4 regions of the Alteromonas sp. I10 genome follow, and region 3 is predicted to be linked to each of the others. Evidence: predicted binding sites of a transcription regulator. Region 3 holds the regulator's gene; each other region holds the start of a gene.
What was found. Region 3 encodes LexA, which represses DNA repair genes until DNA is damaged. Its sites were predicted from a motif close to TACTGTATNNNNATACAGTA; they were not measured.
Positions count from the first base shown of each region.

Region 1: a site for LexA is predicted at 1,948-1,967, ahead of BZA03_RS11515 (YebG family protein). Genes of this name have one in related genera too.
Region 2: a site for LexA is predicted at 2,393-2,412, ahead of recN (DNA repair protein RecN). Genes of this name have one in related genera too.
Region 4: a site for LexA is predicted at 2,020-2,039, ahead of BZA03_RS10105 (putative DNA modification/repair radical SAM protein). Genes of this name have one in related genera too.

Region 1 covers NZ_QJJN01000005.1:101,532-105,750, reverse strand. The annotation lists gene BZA03_RS11525 (ABC transporter permease) at 1-589, opposite strand, end outside; gene BZA03_RS11520 (ABC transporter ATP-binding protein) at 589-1,392, opposite strand; gene BZA03_RS11515 (YebG family protein) at 1,615-1,902, opposite strand; gene rpsF (30S ribosomal protein S6) at 2,149-2,550, shown strand; gene rpsR (30S ribosomal protein S18) at 2,562-2,789, shown strand; gene rplI (50S ribosomal protein L9) at 2,816-3,268, shown strand; gene BZA03_RS11495 (efflux RND transporter permease subunit) at 3,728-4,219, shown strand, end outside.
Region 2 covers NZ_QJJN01000001.1:539,467-543,685, reverse strand. The annotation lists gene BZA03_RS02365 (fatty acid cis/trans isomerase) at 1-316, shown strand, start outside; gene nadK (NAD(+) kinase) at 407-1,282, shown strand; gene dps (DNA starvation/stationary phase protection protein Dps) at 1,542-2,051, shown strand; gene recN (DNA repair protein RecN) at 2,454-4,139, shown strand.
Region 3 covers NZ_QJJN01000012.1:40,007-44,225, reverse strand. The annotation lists gene BZA03_RS18895 (diguanylate cyclase) at 1-2,197, shown strand, start outside; gene lexA (transcriptional repressor LexA) at 2,305-2,931, shown strand; gene coxB (cytochrome c oxidase subunit II) at 3,514-4,219, shown strand, end outside.
Region 4 covers NZ_QJJN01000004.1:250,888-255,106, forward strand. The annotation lists gene BZA03_RS10100 (TIGR03915 family putative DNA repair protein) at 1-664, opposite strand, end outside; gene BZA03_RS10105 (putative DNA modification/repair radical SAM protein) at 681-1,922, opposite strand; gene BZA03_RS10110 (hypothetical protein) at 2,386-2,763, shown strand; gene BZA03_RS10115 (5'-methylthioadenosine/S-adenosylhomocysteine nucleosidase) at 2,841-3,749, opposite strand; gene pyk (pyruvate kinase) at 3,945-4,219, opposite strand, start outside.

The DNA.
Region 1 (4,219 bases), on a different contig from region 3:
CTTTATCTACGGGCGTACCGGTTTTCTTAACTATGCCTGAGATAGTGAAAGGGTGATCGTCATGGTTGTTGAACGATACGCTACCCAGACCATGGGAAATAATAATCTTATCCCCTACCTTGTACCCCAATGATTTGGCGATGTCTGCGCCAACAACGGTAGACAATGGCTGCGTAAATGCCGAGCCTTCTGCCATTTCAAGTGATTGCATATCACCGTATTTAAAGTGATCGAAAAAGCTGTTGGTCGTACCTACTACTCTAAAACCTCTGTGGGTATCACCCAAAGATAGTGGGATAAGCCACGATACCTGCTTGTTAGATTGAAGCGCAGCAATACTTTTATATTCAATACCTTTGGTGGGAGTGCCTATATTAAACACTGATGACAGGAGTAAATTAAGCTGTCCACTTGGTGCGCCAACAATAAGATCAACACCAGAAACGGTGCGCGTAAAACTGGTTTTAACTTGGGTGCGAATAATGTCCACGCACAAAAGTAAACTAATGCTGATGGTAATGCTTAAAAGTGTGAGGATTGCCGTTGTTTTCCTGCGCTTTAAGCTTTCAATAGCAATGGTACTTAGCATTACGCACGCTCCTGTGCTTTTGGGGCCTCATCGCCTCGCGTTTTTATGTGGTTTGTACTTGGGCTTAATTCACTCATGCTGCAGTGGCGGTCGAAATAACTCTCCATGGCTTTATCGTGACTAACAAAAATCATGGTGCTTTCACCTGCAACGTCTTTTAGCAGCGACATAAAACTATCTCTGGCATCGGTATCTAGGGCAGAGGTAGGTTCATCGACAATTAATAATTGTGGGTCGTTAATCAGTGCTCTGGCAATGGCAACGCGCTGCTGCTGACCAATACTCAATGCGTCAGCTTTCGCATGCAGCACGTGAGAAGGCAGCTGTAGCTTGTCCAGTAAATGACGAAGCTTTGCGTCTGATGCTGTCTTGCTGACGTTTGTACTTGCAAAATACACCGCCGCATTAATGTTCTGTGCCACAGAAAGGTAGGGAATAAGATTAAATTGTTGAAAAACAACGCCGATATTGCGTGCTCTAAACTTGTCCCGCTGTCGATTCGATAATGCGGAGAAAGGCTGCGCTAATAAGGCAATGTCGCCCTGAGTTGGAGTTAATGTTCCGCACAGCAAATTGAGCAATGTGCTCTTTCCGCTACCCGAAGGCCCTGAGAGAAAAACGTGCTCACCTTGCGAAACTTGCCACGCTTTAATGTCAATGATGGGGGGGCTTTCTTTGGTGTACGAAAACTGTAAATTGCTAACTTCAATCGCTGTGTTACGCTCTTTATTCACTGCGTTGTGCTCTTCAGACACTGCGTTGCGCTGGGAGTGAGTGCTATTTTTTTTATTGATGGTATTCACGCTAAGCCCGACCTGTATTTACGTCTTATGTTCACATTAGCAAAAGCGACACGTCTGTTCACCCAGTTAAAAACCAGAGAAAACACATTGCCGCGTTGAGGTAATGTTATCAAATAACATTTTTGCGTATAGCTATGCTATCAGATCTCATCAGCCTAAAGCGGCAATTGCTCTTATTAATTGCTCATCATAACGACGCAAAAGAGAGGCGCGCCTAAATTATCAGCCGTTAGCTTGTAGCTTTACCACTTCTGCACTTTCATCTTCTAATACGCTTTCTGCGGTTGCGCCTTTGAAAATCTTACTGATTTTATCTTTGTTTTTAGACAGCATAATGGTGAGCTCTTCCACTACGCTATCGTCTAGCTTAATGCCCTTCGCATGAATGTAGTCAGCAAGGTTATCTGCTGCATCGAGCATTTTGTCATACTGATCGGCTTCTTTTTTGTCGGTAGTTACCAATTTTTCTACCCCTTTGTGCGTAACAACATACTGTGTGGTAATGGCCATGGTAGGTCCCCTGTTTATTAAAGACACAAAAACTGTACAGTATTTTACTGTATAAATAAACAGTATTTTGATTAAATGTCTGCGCGTAGTGTTTGGGGAAAGGGCAAATGATTGTTCTAAAGGTGATTAATGCTTGTGCAATTAGTAACTGCTGCGTATAATGCGCGCCCTTACAGCCATCCCAATTCGTTCCTTGTCTCCATACAGTCGGCTGTACTGTCGAGGCTACAACCGTAAGGAGCTATAATGCGTCATTACGAAATCGTATTTATGGTTCACCCTGATCAGAGTGAACAAGTACCTGGTATGATCGAGCGTTATACCACAATCCTAAAGCAAGACGGTGGTCAGATTCATCGTTTAGAAGATTGGGGCCGTCGTCAACTGGCTTACCCAATTGAAAAGCTGCACAAAGCCCACTACGTACTAATCAATGCTGAAGCGTCTGCAGAAGCTGTTGATGAATTGGAAAATGCTTTCCGTTTCAACGACGTGATCCTACGTAACATGGTTATGCGCACTAAGACTGCTGTGACTGAGCCTTCTCCAATGATGAAAGAAGAGCCTCGTCGTGAGCGTCGTGACGATTCTGCTCCTCGCCAAGATCGCGCGGAAAAGAAAACTGAAACCACTGAAGACAACGCTTAAGGAGATCACCCATGGCTCGTTTTTTCAGACGTCGTAAGTTCTGCCGTTTCACTGCAGAAGGTGTGACTGAGATTGATTACAAAGATATCGCTACTCTTAAGAACTACATCACTGAGAGCGGTAAAATTGTCCCTAGCCGTATTACTGGTACAAGCGCAAAATATCAGCGTCAGCTGTCTTCTGCGATCAAGCGCGCACGTTTCCTTGCGTTGCTTCCGTACACTGATTCACACAAGTAATTTGGCGAATATAAGGGTTAGCTAAGATGAATATCATCCTACTAGATAAAATCGCCAACCTTGGCGGCCTGGGCGACCAAGTGACTGTTAAGTCTGGTTACGCTCGTAACTTCCTTTTCCCACAGGGTAAAGCGGTTCCTGCAACTAAAGACAACGTTGAAAAGTTCGAAGCACGTCGTGCTGAACTTGAAGCGAAAATTGCTGAGCAACTAGCTGCTGCTAACGCACGCGCTGAAAAAGTTGCTGAGCTTGCTGAAGTTACAATCGCAGCTCCTGCTGGTGACGAAGGTAAACTATTTGGCTCTGTTGGTACTCGTGACATCGCTGATGCAATCACTGCAGCTGGCGTTGAAGTACAAAAAGCAGAAGTTAAACTACCTACTGGTACTCTTCGTGAGACTGGTGAGTATGACATCGACTTACAACTTCACTCTGACGTTATCACTTCAATCAAAGTGATCATCATTGCTGAAGCGTAATCGCTGACGTATTTGAAAAAAGCCGCTCCTAGAGCGGCTTTTTTTTGCTCTAAATTTTTATTCGATACTTAAAGACCAATACCAATCCGCATAGATGATTGCCCACCCAGAAGGCGCTGGCAAGTTTCCTAACAAAGCGTGGGAATGCAGGAATGGCCGTTGCTTTTCAAATTCCCAGAGTGAAGCTTGCCAGACCTTCCCGAAGGGCGAGTTTAAAATATCCCTACCCTCACTCCACGTCGCGACGCCTAATTAACGATGGGTGTAAGCAAATATGTCCAGCGCCGACAAATGGCGTATTTTTGAGGTCCACTCACCTGCGATAAATAACGTTTTTTAAACGGTATTTAAACAAAATGTTAATAATCGCTGAAATTCTTAGTGTCATGGCTTTAAACTTTTTCTGTCATTCCTGCGACCTATAGTAAACCAAACAATAAAAAGCATAAGTGCCATATTATGGACATCACTAAGCAAGCAATAAAAAACGCGACTGGGGTAGGTATCGGAATAACGCTACTGGTATTTTTAGGGCTATATAGCCTGTTTAATTTACCGGTACAGCTGTTTCCTGACATTGAAAGACCGAATATTAACATCCAGACCTCGTGGCGCGCTGCGTCGCCCCAAGAAATTGAGTCGGAGATCATTGAACCTCAAGAGGAAGTGCTGCAAGGGATCCCTGGCCTTGAGTCGATGAATGCATGGGCAAACCAAGGTAATGCGTGGATTAATCTAGAGTTTGGTTTAGATACGGACATGCAGAAAACGCTCATTGAAGTGATTAGCCGCATGAATCGCGTACCGCCACTACCTCGCGATGCCTTGTCCCCTAATATTATGCTTGCTGGAAGTGGGGGAGACGCCCCCGCTTTGACCTACTTTTTTCTTCAGCGCCTTCCGGGCAATCCAAACGAAATTAATACCTATGTAACCTTTTTTACCGATGTC
Region 2 (4,219 bases), on a different contig from region 3:
TTACAATGTAAATAGCCTATTTGAAGAAGAGGAAAACCGGGAGCCTTCTAAAGATTCAATCACGCTAGTTCATGGTTTGTTGGGCAGTTACCCTGACGCATTCTGGTATATCAATGCCTCAGAGATAGCGTCTTCGATTGAGAAGCTTAAATCCATTAAAAGCGAAGCCGATTACAAAGCCCTGCTCGACGATATTGGCATGCGCCGAACCAACCCTAATTTTTGGGCGTTTAGTGATAAATTAATGCAATGGTCTAGCGAGCGCTATCCTATTGAAGGCGGTCTTCTCGACTATAATCGGTTAGAAGATCGCTAAACCTTGCGCTGTGTGCCGTTTTACGCTTTTCTTTTGCAAAAAACCTGTGCTAATGTCCAACCATTGGAAATGAAAGGACATTAGCATTCCATGCCCTATCAAACCGTTGCTTTAATTGGAAAACCTCAGCACGCTGCAACCCACGACAGCCTGAACATTCTAGCCGAATATTTATTGGCAAAAGGCTGTAAATTATTGGTTGAGGAAAGTATTGCTGAAGAACTTGAAACCGAAAACTTCAAAAGCTGTAACCTTGTCACTATTGGCAAAGAGGCTGACCTTGCCGTTGTGGTAGGCGGTGACGGCAGCATGCTTGGTGCAGCACGTGTGCTCGCTCGCTTTGACATTCACGTTGTCGGTGTAAACCGCGGAAATCTCGGCTTTTTAACTGATATCCACCCCGATGATATTGTTCAACAACTTGACCTTATCTTTAACGGTGAATGCGTAGTAGAAGAGCGCTTCTTACTAGAAGTAGAAGTTTATCGACACGAAAAGCTTAAAAGTAACAACTCTGCTGTAAACGAAGTGGTGCTTCACCACGGAAAAGTTGCCCATATGATGGAATTTGAAATTTACATCGATGAGCAATTTGTATTCAGTCAGCGCAGCGACGGATTAATAGTAGCCACACCTACAGGTTCAACGGCTTACTCTTTATCAGCGGGCGGCCCTATTATTATGCCCAAGCTAGATGCACTTACGTTGGTACCCATGTTTCCTCACACACTGAGCAGCCGTCCAATCGTTGTTGATGCTGACAGTCAGGTATCGATGAAAGTATCAAAGGTTAATAGTGATTCGCTACAAGTGAGTTGCGATAGCCATATTGTTCTGCCGGTGCTACCTGGCGATGAAATTCGAATAAACAAAAGCGTAGACAAACTCCATCTTGTTCACCCTAAGGGCTACAGCTACTTCAATGTACTTCGTAAAAAGTTAGGTTGGGGTAGTAAGCTTTACTAACCTCCCTGCTCCATTTAGTTGATTCCATGTGCATTTATTACATAAGCCTGTAGCATTTTCTTGATTGCTACAGGCTTGAAAAATAAAGATTTTTTAATCTTCTCTAATTTCCTTAACGAAAACCAAGACTTATAGAAATATAAGTTTTCGGCATACCTGTTGCACCTATTACAACAAGTCGTCAGCACAAGGTCTTTGTTATTTGGCCTAAATGATGTTTCGCATCCCGCTGACTTATTTGCATTCAATAGGAGATATCATGAGTAACACCAATATCAAATTTACAGCCCCTGGAATGGATAACGATGCAGCTGCCAAAACAATCAAGGTATTGGATCAGCGATTGGTTGCACTATTAGATTTACAGTTAACGTTGAAGCACATTCATTGGAATGTAGTAGGACCAAATTTTATCGGTGTGCATGAAATGTTGGACCCGCAGGTAGATGCGGTACGCGAAATGACCGACACAATTGCAGAGCGAATTGCCACGTTAGGTGGCGTACCGAAAGGTACACCAAAAGCCATTGTTGAAGGTCGCAGCTGGAGCGATTATGAATTGGGTAAAGGTTTAGTACTTGACCACCTTAAGGCGCTGGATGCCGTATATGACGGTGTAAATGGTGACCATAGAAAAGCGTTAGAGCTTTTAGGTGAAATTGACCCAGTATCGGAAGATATGATTACCGGCCAACTTGCAGATTTAGAACAGTTCCAGTGGTTTGTGCGCGCGCACATTGAGTCTGGCAGCGGTGAACTTCAGCAATAATGTATAATTGCTGGTAAACCACATAGTCATTCGGATTACCTGCTATTTAATTGAAATTGAATTTTAAGGAGAGCTTACGCTCTCCTTTTTGCTATCAGGTTCTCTACTGCGTTGTGGAATTGTTTACCGCTTGCTTTTGAGTTATTCAGCTACTTAGCATTGAGCTAATTTACTACTGTATAACCACTGTAACGAACGCATCTAGCGCAGCCTATTATTAATGGGTTACTCATAACCACTCCTTTTTAAACGATCTATACAATATTGATTTCTTTAAACTTTTCACAATCCACTTTAATTTTTAAGTAAAATATTTACGACTTAACTTTACACAGAAAAAATACTGTATATATTATCAGTTACTGTATATATCATCATGTTCAACTTTTTTCGAGTGTGGTTATGTTAGCGCATCTTTCTATTTCAAATTTTGCTGTTGTAAAACAATTATCGGTTCAACTGGAAAACGGGTTGACTGCTATAACCGGCGAAACCGGTGCTGGTAAATCCATCGCCATTGATGCTTTAAGTTTGTGCTTAGGCGAGCGCGCCGACGCAAATGCGGTGCGAAAAGGTAGTGCAAAAGCGGAGATCATTGCTCACTTTTCTTTAAACGGCAATGTATTAGCTAAAGCCTTCCTCGATGAACATGAGCTCACCTCAGATGAAGATGAGAATAGCTGCTTTATTCGCAGAGTTATTTCAAAGGAAGGCCGTTCAAAAGCTTTTATCAACGGTATTCCCGCTTCACTTCAGCAGTTAAAAGGCTTAGGCCAGTTTTTGTTGGCCATTCACGGTCAAAATACTCACCTACAGTTGCTGAAAGAAGACCATCAAAGGGAATTAGTCGATGGTTACGCTAAGCACAACGACATATTAGTGCAAGTTAGAGAAACCTACTCTCTTTGGCGTGATAAGCAGCGCACGTTAAAGGCGCTTCAAGAACAAGCCCAGCAGCGCGAAGACAGAATTCAGCTGTTAACTTATCAGGTTCAAGAACTTGATGAATTCGCCATTGAAGAGGGTGAATTTGAAGAGTTAGAAATAGAGCACAAACGCCTGAGTAACGGGCAAAGCCTTTTAGAGCAAGCACAGACCAGCGTATACAATTTATATGAAAGCGATGAAGGCAACGCATTGTCAGTTATACAAAGCAGTATTGAACGTTTAGGCGAACTAGAGGCGCACGACGCTACTTTAACGCCAATCATTGCAATGCTTAATGATGCAGCAATTCAAGTAGAAGAAGCGGCAGGAGAGCTACGTAGCTACTGCGATCACTTAGAGATCGATCCACTTCGCTTACAGCAAGTTGAGGCGCGCTATGCGAAGGCGATGGAACTTGCCCGTAAACATACTGTGATGCCAGAAGGACTTTATCAGCATCACCAAGAGCTAGCCGCCGAATTCAATGCTTTATCGGAACAGGAAACACTGTTAGGTACGCTTGAAGGCGAAGTAGAAGAAGCACGAGCAACGTATTTAACCGCGACCAAAGCGCTTTCTGAGAGCAGGCAACGTGCTGCTGGTAAGCTAAGCGAAGATATTGAAGTGCAAATTCGCCAAATGAATATGCCCCACGCAAAAGTGGATATTCAGATTCAATACGACGAACTTAAGAAGCCGGTGAGCACAGGTCTAGATACCGTAGAATTTAAAGTGTCTACCAACCCTGGTCAAGATGCAGACAAATTAGAAAAAGTCGTATCAGGTGGTGAACTTTCTCGTATAGGACTGGCTATTCAGGTTATCGCGAGCGGCCATCACGCTAACCCTACTATGATTTTCGATGAAGTCGATACGGGCATTAGCGGCCCAACAGCATCAATCGTTGGCGGGCTTTTACGTAAATTAGGTAAACAATCGCAAGTAATGTGTGTTACCCATCTACCTCAAGTAGCGGCACAGGCACATAATCAATTGTTTGTTACCAAGCTTACCGACGGGGAAAGTACTGAAACCCAGATGTTGGCGTTGACGAAGCAAGACAGGATCGATGAGCTTGCAAGACTATTAGCCGGTGATAAAGTAACCAAATCGGCGCTAGCGAATGCAAAAGAACTGCTTAAAAGCGCAGCATCGAACTAAAATGCAGTTGATTGGTCATAGTTGTCAATGTAGCATGCCTTCGCGCTTGCAATAAAACAGTCTCGAAATTCGCTTTAGCG
Region 3 (4,219 bases):
CGCAGAGGCATACAAGGTGCCGATCGCACTCATTGGCGTCGTCGGAGAGTTTGAAGAAACCTTTAAAGCACACTACGGAACCACTCTTTCTAAAGTCACTCGTGAACATGCGTTTTGTAGTCACGTCGTTGAAGAGCGCGAGCAGGTGGTTGTTAGCAACGCGCAAGAAGATCCACGGTTTATGCATAATCCTCTCGTCACCGGAGAACCTCACATTTGTTTCTACGCAGGAACGCCGATCGAGATAAATGATCAGGTAATCGGTGCCGTATGTTTAATTGATACCGTGCCAAGAGAAATAGACGCAAAACACTTAGAAGTTTTAGAGAGAATAGGTGCTTTGGTTAGTCAACATATTTCGCTTTCAAGAGAACACGAAGCGCTTAAACGCGAGCATGGGCTTATTGAGAAGTCTCCTATTGTGTTGGCAACGTGGCGCTATGATACGTCGTTGAGGCTGGTGTATATCTCGAAAAATAGTGAGCGTGTATTGGGAGTTTCACCCCAAGATTTGCTCACTGGAACGGTGGCATTGAGTGAGGTGCTGTCTGAGGAGGCGGAGGGTGATTTTACCTTTGCTATGCAGGCCCACATGGAAGGTGTTGAAACGCACACCTGCCGTCTTCAGATAAGGACGCCAACGCGTACTATTTGGGTGAGCATGATATCAACGGCAAATTTTCGCGAAGACGGCATGTTGTACTCGGTTCAAGCATTTTTGTTTGACACTAGTGACCAAAAGTATGTGGAAGATAAGCTCAACAAAACCAATCAGCGGATGCGTTTATTACTCGAGGCTTCAGAGTTAGGAACATGGGACTGGAACTTGGCCGCCGATGTTAATCAAGTCAACAAGCGCTGGTGCGACATTGTTGGTCTTGAGTATGAATACTATGACAGTGGCTCCCGCTTTTTTAGACAGCTCATTCATCCCGCGGATTACGTCAAAGTTGAAAAGCAGCTCAACATGCATCTAATTGGTAAGAGCAAAGTCTTTAACACCACATTTCGCATGAAACACACTGATGGCTCTTGGGTTTGGGTTGAAAGTTATGGGAAAACCGTTGAGACAGATGCCCAAGGTAAGCCGGTTCGTATAGCAGGTATTCATAGAGATATAACGCAGCGAATGGAAAGCGAACTGCATGAGAGAAAGAAAACCCAGCTCCTTCAATTTATCAATAAAACCCGGGCATCATATCTGCAAAACAATGACTTGACGATGGCGTGTCAGTCCGTATTGGCCGAACTCATAGATATCTCAGATAGCCAGTTTGCCTTCGTCGGCCAAATGAAAGGAGACGGTAGCTCATCTAGACTTTTCATTCATGCGATTTCTGAAATTGTTTGGGATAACAGTAGCTTTTCTCAATATGCAGAATACAAAAAACGAAACCTCTACTTTAGTAACTTCGACAACCTTTTTGGAACCTCAATTTTAACGGGAGAAGTTACCATTAGTAATGCGCCAAACAGTCACCCTAATTCCAAAGGTGTTCCGCACGGTCATCCGCGCATTAGCCGATTTTTAGGCCTACCTATAAAAGTGAAAGATAAAGTAGTGGGAATGGTCGGTTTAGCGAATAAGTTTGATACCTACACTGACGAAGATGCTGAGTTTCTACAGCCCTTTTTAGATGCATTGGCTGGCTTGTTCTACGCAGTAGAGCTTGAGGAAGCCCGAGCCGTTGCTGAAGAGAAGCTTAGGCATTTGGCGATGACTGATTCTTTAACGGGCCTTTATAACCGACGCGCGTTCCTTGACGAGTGCATCTCATTTTCAAAACAACATTGTCGTGGATGTGTTGCTATCGTCGATATTGATCACTTCAAAAAAGTAAACGATACCTACGGTCACGATGCTGGAGATCAGGCGCTTATTGCTGTTGCGAGAAAAATAGCTAAACATAATCAAACGCCAAATGTCGTGGCTCGATTAGGAGGAGAAGAGTTTGCAATAGTCATGATAGGTGACAAGAAAGAAGAGATCCATAGGCAGCTAGAAGCACTGCGCATTGCTGTTGAAGAAGGAAGGGTGACCTACAAGACAGACACGATGAATTTATCGATCAGCATTGGCGCAACATTTATCAAAGACACCTTTGAGGCGGATTTCAGCGCCCTCTTATCGCTTGCTGACAAGGCGCTGTACAGAGCCAAGGAGCAGGGCAGAAACCAAGTCGTATGGGATGAATAATAGTATTAGTACGTGGCTAAAACTGATAGCAAAAGACGCGGCAAGTGCTTGTTATTTAGTTTTAGGTGTATATACTTACAGGAACTGTATGAACAGACAGGTCTTTTATGCGCCCACTCACAGCTCGACAAACCGAAGTTTTAGAACTTATTAAAACAACCATGTTAGAAACGGGAATGCCGCCTACTCGTGCGGAAATAGCCCGTCAGCTTGGCTTTCGTTCTGCTAATGCAGCAGAGGAACATTTGAAAGCATTGGCGCGTAAAGGCGTGATTGAAATTTTGCCTGGTACGTCTCGTGGCATTAAGCTCAATATCCCTCTTGATAACGACGCACAAGAAGAAGAAGGCCTACCGTTAATTGGGCGTGTTGCAGCTGGTGAGCCGATCTTGGCGCAAGAGCATGTTGAATCGCACTACAAAGTCGATCCTGCACTGTTTCAACCCCATGCCGACTTTTTGCTACGCGTTAACGGTATGAGCATGAAAGACATTGGTATTTTAGACGGTGACCTTCTCGCTGTTCATCGCACCACTGATGTACACAACGGTCAGGTGGTTGTGGCGCGTGTAGATGAAGACGTCACCGTAAAGCGTCTAGAGAAGCGCGGGCGTGAAGTATTGCTTCATGCTGAGAATGATGAGTTTGCACCAATAAAAGTTGATTTGGCGACTGAACATTTTGCGATAGAAGGTATTGCGGTGGGTGTGATCAGAAACGCTGACTGGATGTAGTATTTTAGCTTGTTTGTATAAAAGCGGCGCGTTAGCCGCTTTTTTTATGTCTTTTGTTCCTGTTTTTTTCTTCAATCTGCCAACTTAGGTTTTATCCTGCCCAGCAAACCTGTTGGTTTTCTGCGCGCTTATTTTTATCATTACTCACGTTATTCTTTCTATGAATGCTTCAAGTATTTTCCATTTTTTATTGTGAATTTTGTTTGAAATCGACATTGAGTCATCGATTACTTATTGATTTCTTAACTAGTTAGTCGAGCATTTACTTTAACCCCGTGTTCAAAATGCCTGTTTGATTCCAAGGGCATCCCACAGCAATCGCTTTCTCTTTTTTGCACTTGAAATCCCCGCGACCATTTTAGTAAATGATTAAAAATTAACCACTTCGTTAAATTTTTAATAGAAAAGACTAGACGGCACGACATTATTGCGCAATTCTTATACAGAGATTAACAAAATAATAACAACGACTCTAAATTTGTTTTACAAGTTGAGGTTATGGGTCAATCGTTCGCAAACCATTTGGTAGGGCATCGCGCAAATTAATCAGCGTCTTTGACCACGCCATTACGGAGGTGCTGAGTGAAACAACTAACGACCGTTTTCGCAAAATGGTGTTCTAGTATACCAATTTTGCTTTTTTCCCCTTTGCTTTTTGCGCAAGAAGCAAGCGAAGAAGCCTCTTCGCTTAATTTGAGACGCGGTGCTACCGACATCAGTGGGCAGGTATACGACCTCCATATGTTGATGTTCTTCATTTGTGTAGGTATCGCGGTTGTAGTTTTTGGCGTGATGTTCGCCTCAATGTATCTACATAGAAAGTCCCGTGGCGCCAAGCCAGCTAATTTTCACGAAAACGTGAAGGTCGAAATTGCTTGGACCGTTATTCCTTTCCTTATTCTTATTTTCATGGCGGTACCCGCAGCGAATACTCTAATTGCTATGGAAGACACGTCTGAGCCTGACATGACGGTGTTAGTAACAGGCTCTCAATGGAAATGGCACTACAAGTACATGGATAGCGATGTAGAGTTTTATTCTTTACTCGCCACTCAGCGCGAGCAAATAGAAAACAAATTTCAGAAAACAGATAACTACCTGCTGGAAGTCGACCGTCCCTTGGTTATTCCTACTGGGAAAAAAGTACGCTTTCTTATTACTTCTGACGACGTTATCCACTCTTGGTGGGTTCCTGACTTTGCCGTGAAAAAAGATGCCAACCCCGGCTTTATTAACGAGTCTTGGGCCAAGGTGAATGAGCCGGGTATTTATCGCGGACAGTGCGCAG
Region 4 (4,219 bases), on a different contig from region 3:
TTTTTACGCGGGCAGGATTAAATATATTTGCATAATACGTAAGCCAGTATTTTTCAATTCTGTCATCATTTGGAATGATACTAGGGTCAGGATTATCTTCCAAAACAAGTGTTTTAGTATTCCAATGCGCAGCTCGATAAGGGGTAAGTATTGACCAACACATATTTTTAAAACGAGTCTGAAAAAAATCGAGCTTCATCTCCAAGCTGAAGTGTTCTGGTTCATACCACGCAATAAAATGCTCTTGTCCGTCAAGTACGACTTCTCGAAATCTCAAAAAAGCACTTATCTTATATGCATCGCGTTTTACTGCTTTAGCCAGCATGTTGAGACGCAACACATCTTCGTCAGTTTTTAAGTGAATAAGGTTTCTGTTTTCGAAAACTACTCGCCATAAAACGCGGTAACATAAAGCGAAACGATCGGGGGCTTGGTGGCATAACGCATACTTCAACAGCGTTAAAACTGATCTGGGAATTCTGTAATTCGTTTGGCTTTCACCAATAGCGTTGGCCGAATCGGTCACGGCAAACAAGTCGTCTTGGTTAGATTGCGAAGTTTGCCATGTAACGTTCTCCGGAGGTATGTGTTGGGCTAGACATTCTCTCGATGCTTTTCGCCATTCGTCGTATCCGGGCACTGATGAAATTGTTACTTTTTTCATTGTGGTACCAATTAGATTAAGCGCTGAACAATTCAAACTGTTTTGGTTGTTTAAATTGCTGTTCAAAGTTACTGCTATCGAGCAAATGGATAGCGGGGGAATAATCACTAACAGTAATGAACGGTTTTAATTTTTGTAAGGGTAAACGCATTTTTGTGAGATCGAACCAGCTAAGCTTTGTGTAACGTCGAATAGCCAGAATTTTTTGTACTGTGCGTGCTCCCAGTCCAGGAACTCGCAATAAAAGTAGCTTGTCAGCTTTGTTTAAATCGATGGGAAATATGTGGCGATTGCGTAGCGCCCACGCAAGCTTGGGGTCGTGCTCCATATCTAGCATGTCGTTATGTACGATTTCATCTAAACCAAATCCATAAAAGCGCAGGAGCCAATCGGCCTGATAAAGTCGGTGTTCACGGATAAGTGGCGCCGGTTTAAGAGGCAAGACTTCAGACGCATCTGGGATGGGCGAAAATGCAGAATAGTAAACGCGCCGCAATTTTTGTTGACCATACAGTTTGACACTCGTGCCAAGGATAACTTTATCATTTGAGTCATCGGCTCCTATGATCATCTGAGTGGACTGTCCGCCAGGAGCAAAGCGAGGTGGGCGTTTACCCGAGTAGGTTTTATCTACTTTGTGTTCATTTATTTTGTCTTTCAATGTATTCATTGAACCGTGAATTTCAGCAAGGTCTTTTTCCGGGGCGTATTTGTTCAACGAATTTTGTGTCGGCATTTCGATGTTTATACTTAGCCTATCGGCATATAAGCCAGCTTCAGCCTGTAGTTCAGGAGATGCATTCGGAATGGTCTTAAGATGAATGTATCCTTTAAATCCGTGTTCAATGCGAAGAGACTTCGCGATGCGTACCATGCTCTCCATAGTCAGGTCAGGAGAGCCGACAATACCGGAACTTAAAAATAATCCCTCAATGTAGTTACGCTTATAAAAATTAAGCGTTAAATCAACCGTTTCTTTAACGGTAAAACGCGCTCGTTGAACGTTGCTAGACACCCTATTGATGCAGTAATGGCAATCGTATATGCAATAGTTGGTCATTAGGATCTTAAGTAATGATACGCATCGACCATCAGGGGTAAAGCTGTGACATATCCCTGACCCTCCTGTGAGCGAACCTATTCCTGTTTTGTCAGTTTTACCTGCTTTTCGTTTACCGGCGGAGCCACTTGCGCAAGAAGCGTCATACTTAGCGGCATCTGAAAGAATTTCGAGTTTTTGAATGAGTTTGTCATGCATCGCAAATGGTCACTTTCTCTAGGCAAATGTACGTGGTAGACGGTCTGAAAAAAACAAGATTCCATACCAGTACTTTGCTTGTTGTGGTATATCTCAATACTGTATGAGTGTACAGCATTGAGGGGAGTGAGTTTATTAAATCTGAAAGGAAAATTTTATCTTGCTGTGTGTAGAAAGTACCTTATACAACTTTAGTATAAGTTTTGGGTTGGTCTAAGCTGCTGAAAAATAAAGATTAACTATATGGTGCGGAAGGTGCATATGGTTAAGTAGATATGAGTGAATTACTTGATGTATTGAATAGACGAAAGTTTGTATTGTCAGGCAGAAAACATCTGCTGCAACGTGAAAGCTAGAAACTTAAAAAGTCGAATGACTCAATACGTTGGTGATAAATAGTTTTAATTAAGTGGATTGTAGCGAGCTTATCGATACAAGTGCAAAATCGTTCAAGGAGTGGGGCATGAACTTTTTAAAGTGGGTTTATTCAGGCTTAGTGGTATCAGCAATCATTGTTATAGTCGGTGTAATTGGGCAAGGAAAGCTATCCGTAAGCCAGGCATCTGCTGATGACGAACAGCGCCCCGTTCACATGGATATTCAAAAAGTACAGCGAAACTTCTCATTGGTAGAATTTGATTTGTCGAAAAAGGCACATCTATTGAGAAAAACGCGTCTAGAGCACTACATTGCACAGGCTAAGCAAGCCGATTTAAGAGGTTGGAAATTTAAGCGTGATGAGTTTGTTGAGCGCGCCGAAAATATTCTAAATCACCATCTTACTCAATACGCGAATGATGTTAGTCAAGATGCGGAAACTTATACCGCTCAAGCAATCTAATACAAAGGCTATACATGAAAACGCGCCTTACATTCTTACAATGTAGGGCGCGTTTTTCGTTTGAGTGTTTTCCAAATTTATTCCGACAGCGCAGAAATATAAGCTCTTACCACTTTTTCAACAAAGGCCTGACAATCTTTGGCCGTGGTTGGGTCATATTCACCATGGTTGGTAATGTTGTTCGACAATACGCGAATACCTAAAAAGGGAACGTGGTAGGCATGTGCAATCTGCGCTGCAGAAGCGGTTTCCATTTCTTCCACACTCGTTCCCATATTCTTATGAAGCCATGCTATTCGATCTAACTCGTTATTCCAAAAGTTACCGCTGCCAATCGTACCTTTAACGACGTTCCCGCGTTTGTACTGCTTGGATAGCGATAGAGCTAGGTTGATGAGCTGTTTGTCTCCTAAATAAAAACGCAACTTTTCTGCGTCTTTAGCGCTACTTCCTTCTCCCGCGCTGCCTTCTGACGCCATAAGATCCATCGGTAGCCAATTAAACGGATGAGAACCTTCTCCTTGAGCCAGCTTGGGCGTTTTAAAGTTGGATGCATTAATACTGCGTTCGCCAAGAACAATATCACCAACTTTTAAGGAAGGATCGTGGCCACCTGATGTTCCCTGATTGATGATAAGGCGAGGGTGGTATCTCTCTATGCCAATAGCGGTGGCGGCCGCTGTATTTTCTAAACCCTTACCGGTTTTAGCTACCACAATGGGATACCCGTCTAGTGTCCCTTTATAGAATACCGCATTACCTGAATACTCTGTTGTAGTGTTATCCAAAAGCGCAGCAAAGTATTCGGCTTCAATGGGCATGGGGCCTTGAATCATTATTGGCTGTAACGGAGCGTTCTGCGAAGCTACTTCTACACGCTTCATGGTGTGTACGTGCTGTGTATTTGCCCATACGCTATGAGTGAAAAGTGCCAAGAGCGTTATAATTGCTGAAAAACGTGTGTAGCGATTGAAAATGAGCTGCATTTCTATCCTTATTTTTGTCGTTGTTGTCCCGAGGAGTGTTAACGAATTCTCGTTGTTTGGTTGGATATGTTTTTTGTAATTTTGATACTGACTTAGTTGAGTGTTCTTATTATAAGCGTCAGCTTACCACTGCTTTAGTAAATTACAGGCAAAAAAAAGCGAAGCATTTGCTTCGCTTTAATAGTGTATTCGTTGCTATTCGACTTCTACGATTTTAAGGGTATTGGTCGCGCCCACTTTTTCCATTTCATCGCCGTAAGTCAGGATGATACTGTCGCCGCTTTTTACTAACCCTTTTTCTTTAAGTGATGCAATGACATCGTACTTCAATTTGCCAGGTTCACTGTTTGAAGAGTCAAAGAAAACCGGCTTAACGCCGCGGCAAAGCGCCATCGTGTTAAGCGTTGATTCGTGACGAGACATCGCAATAATTGGCAGAGATGTAGTAATGCGAGACATTAACGTTGGTG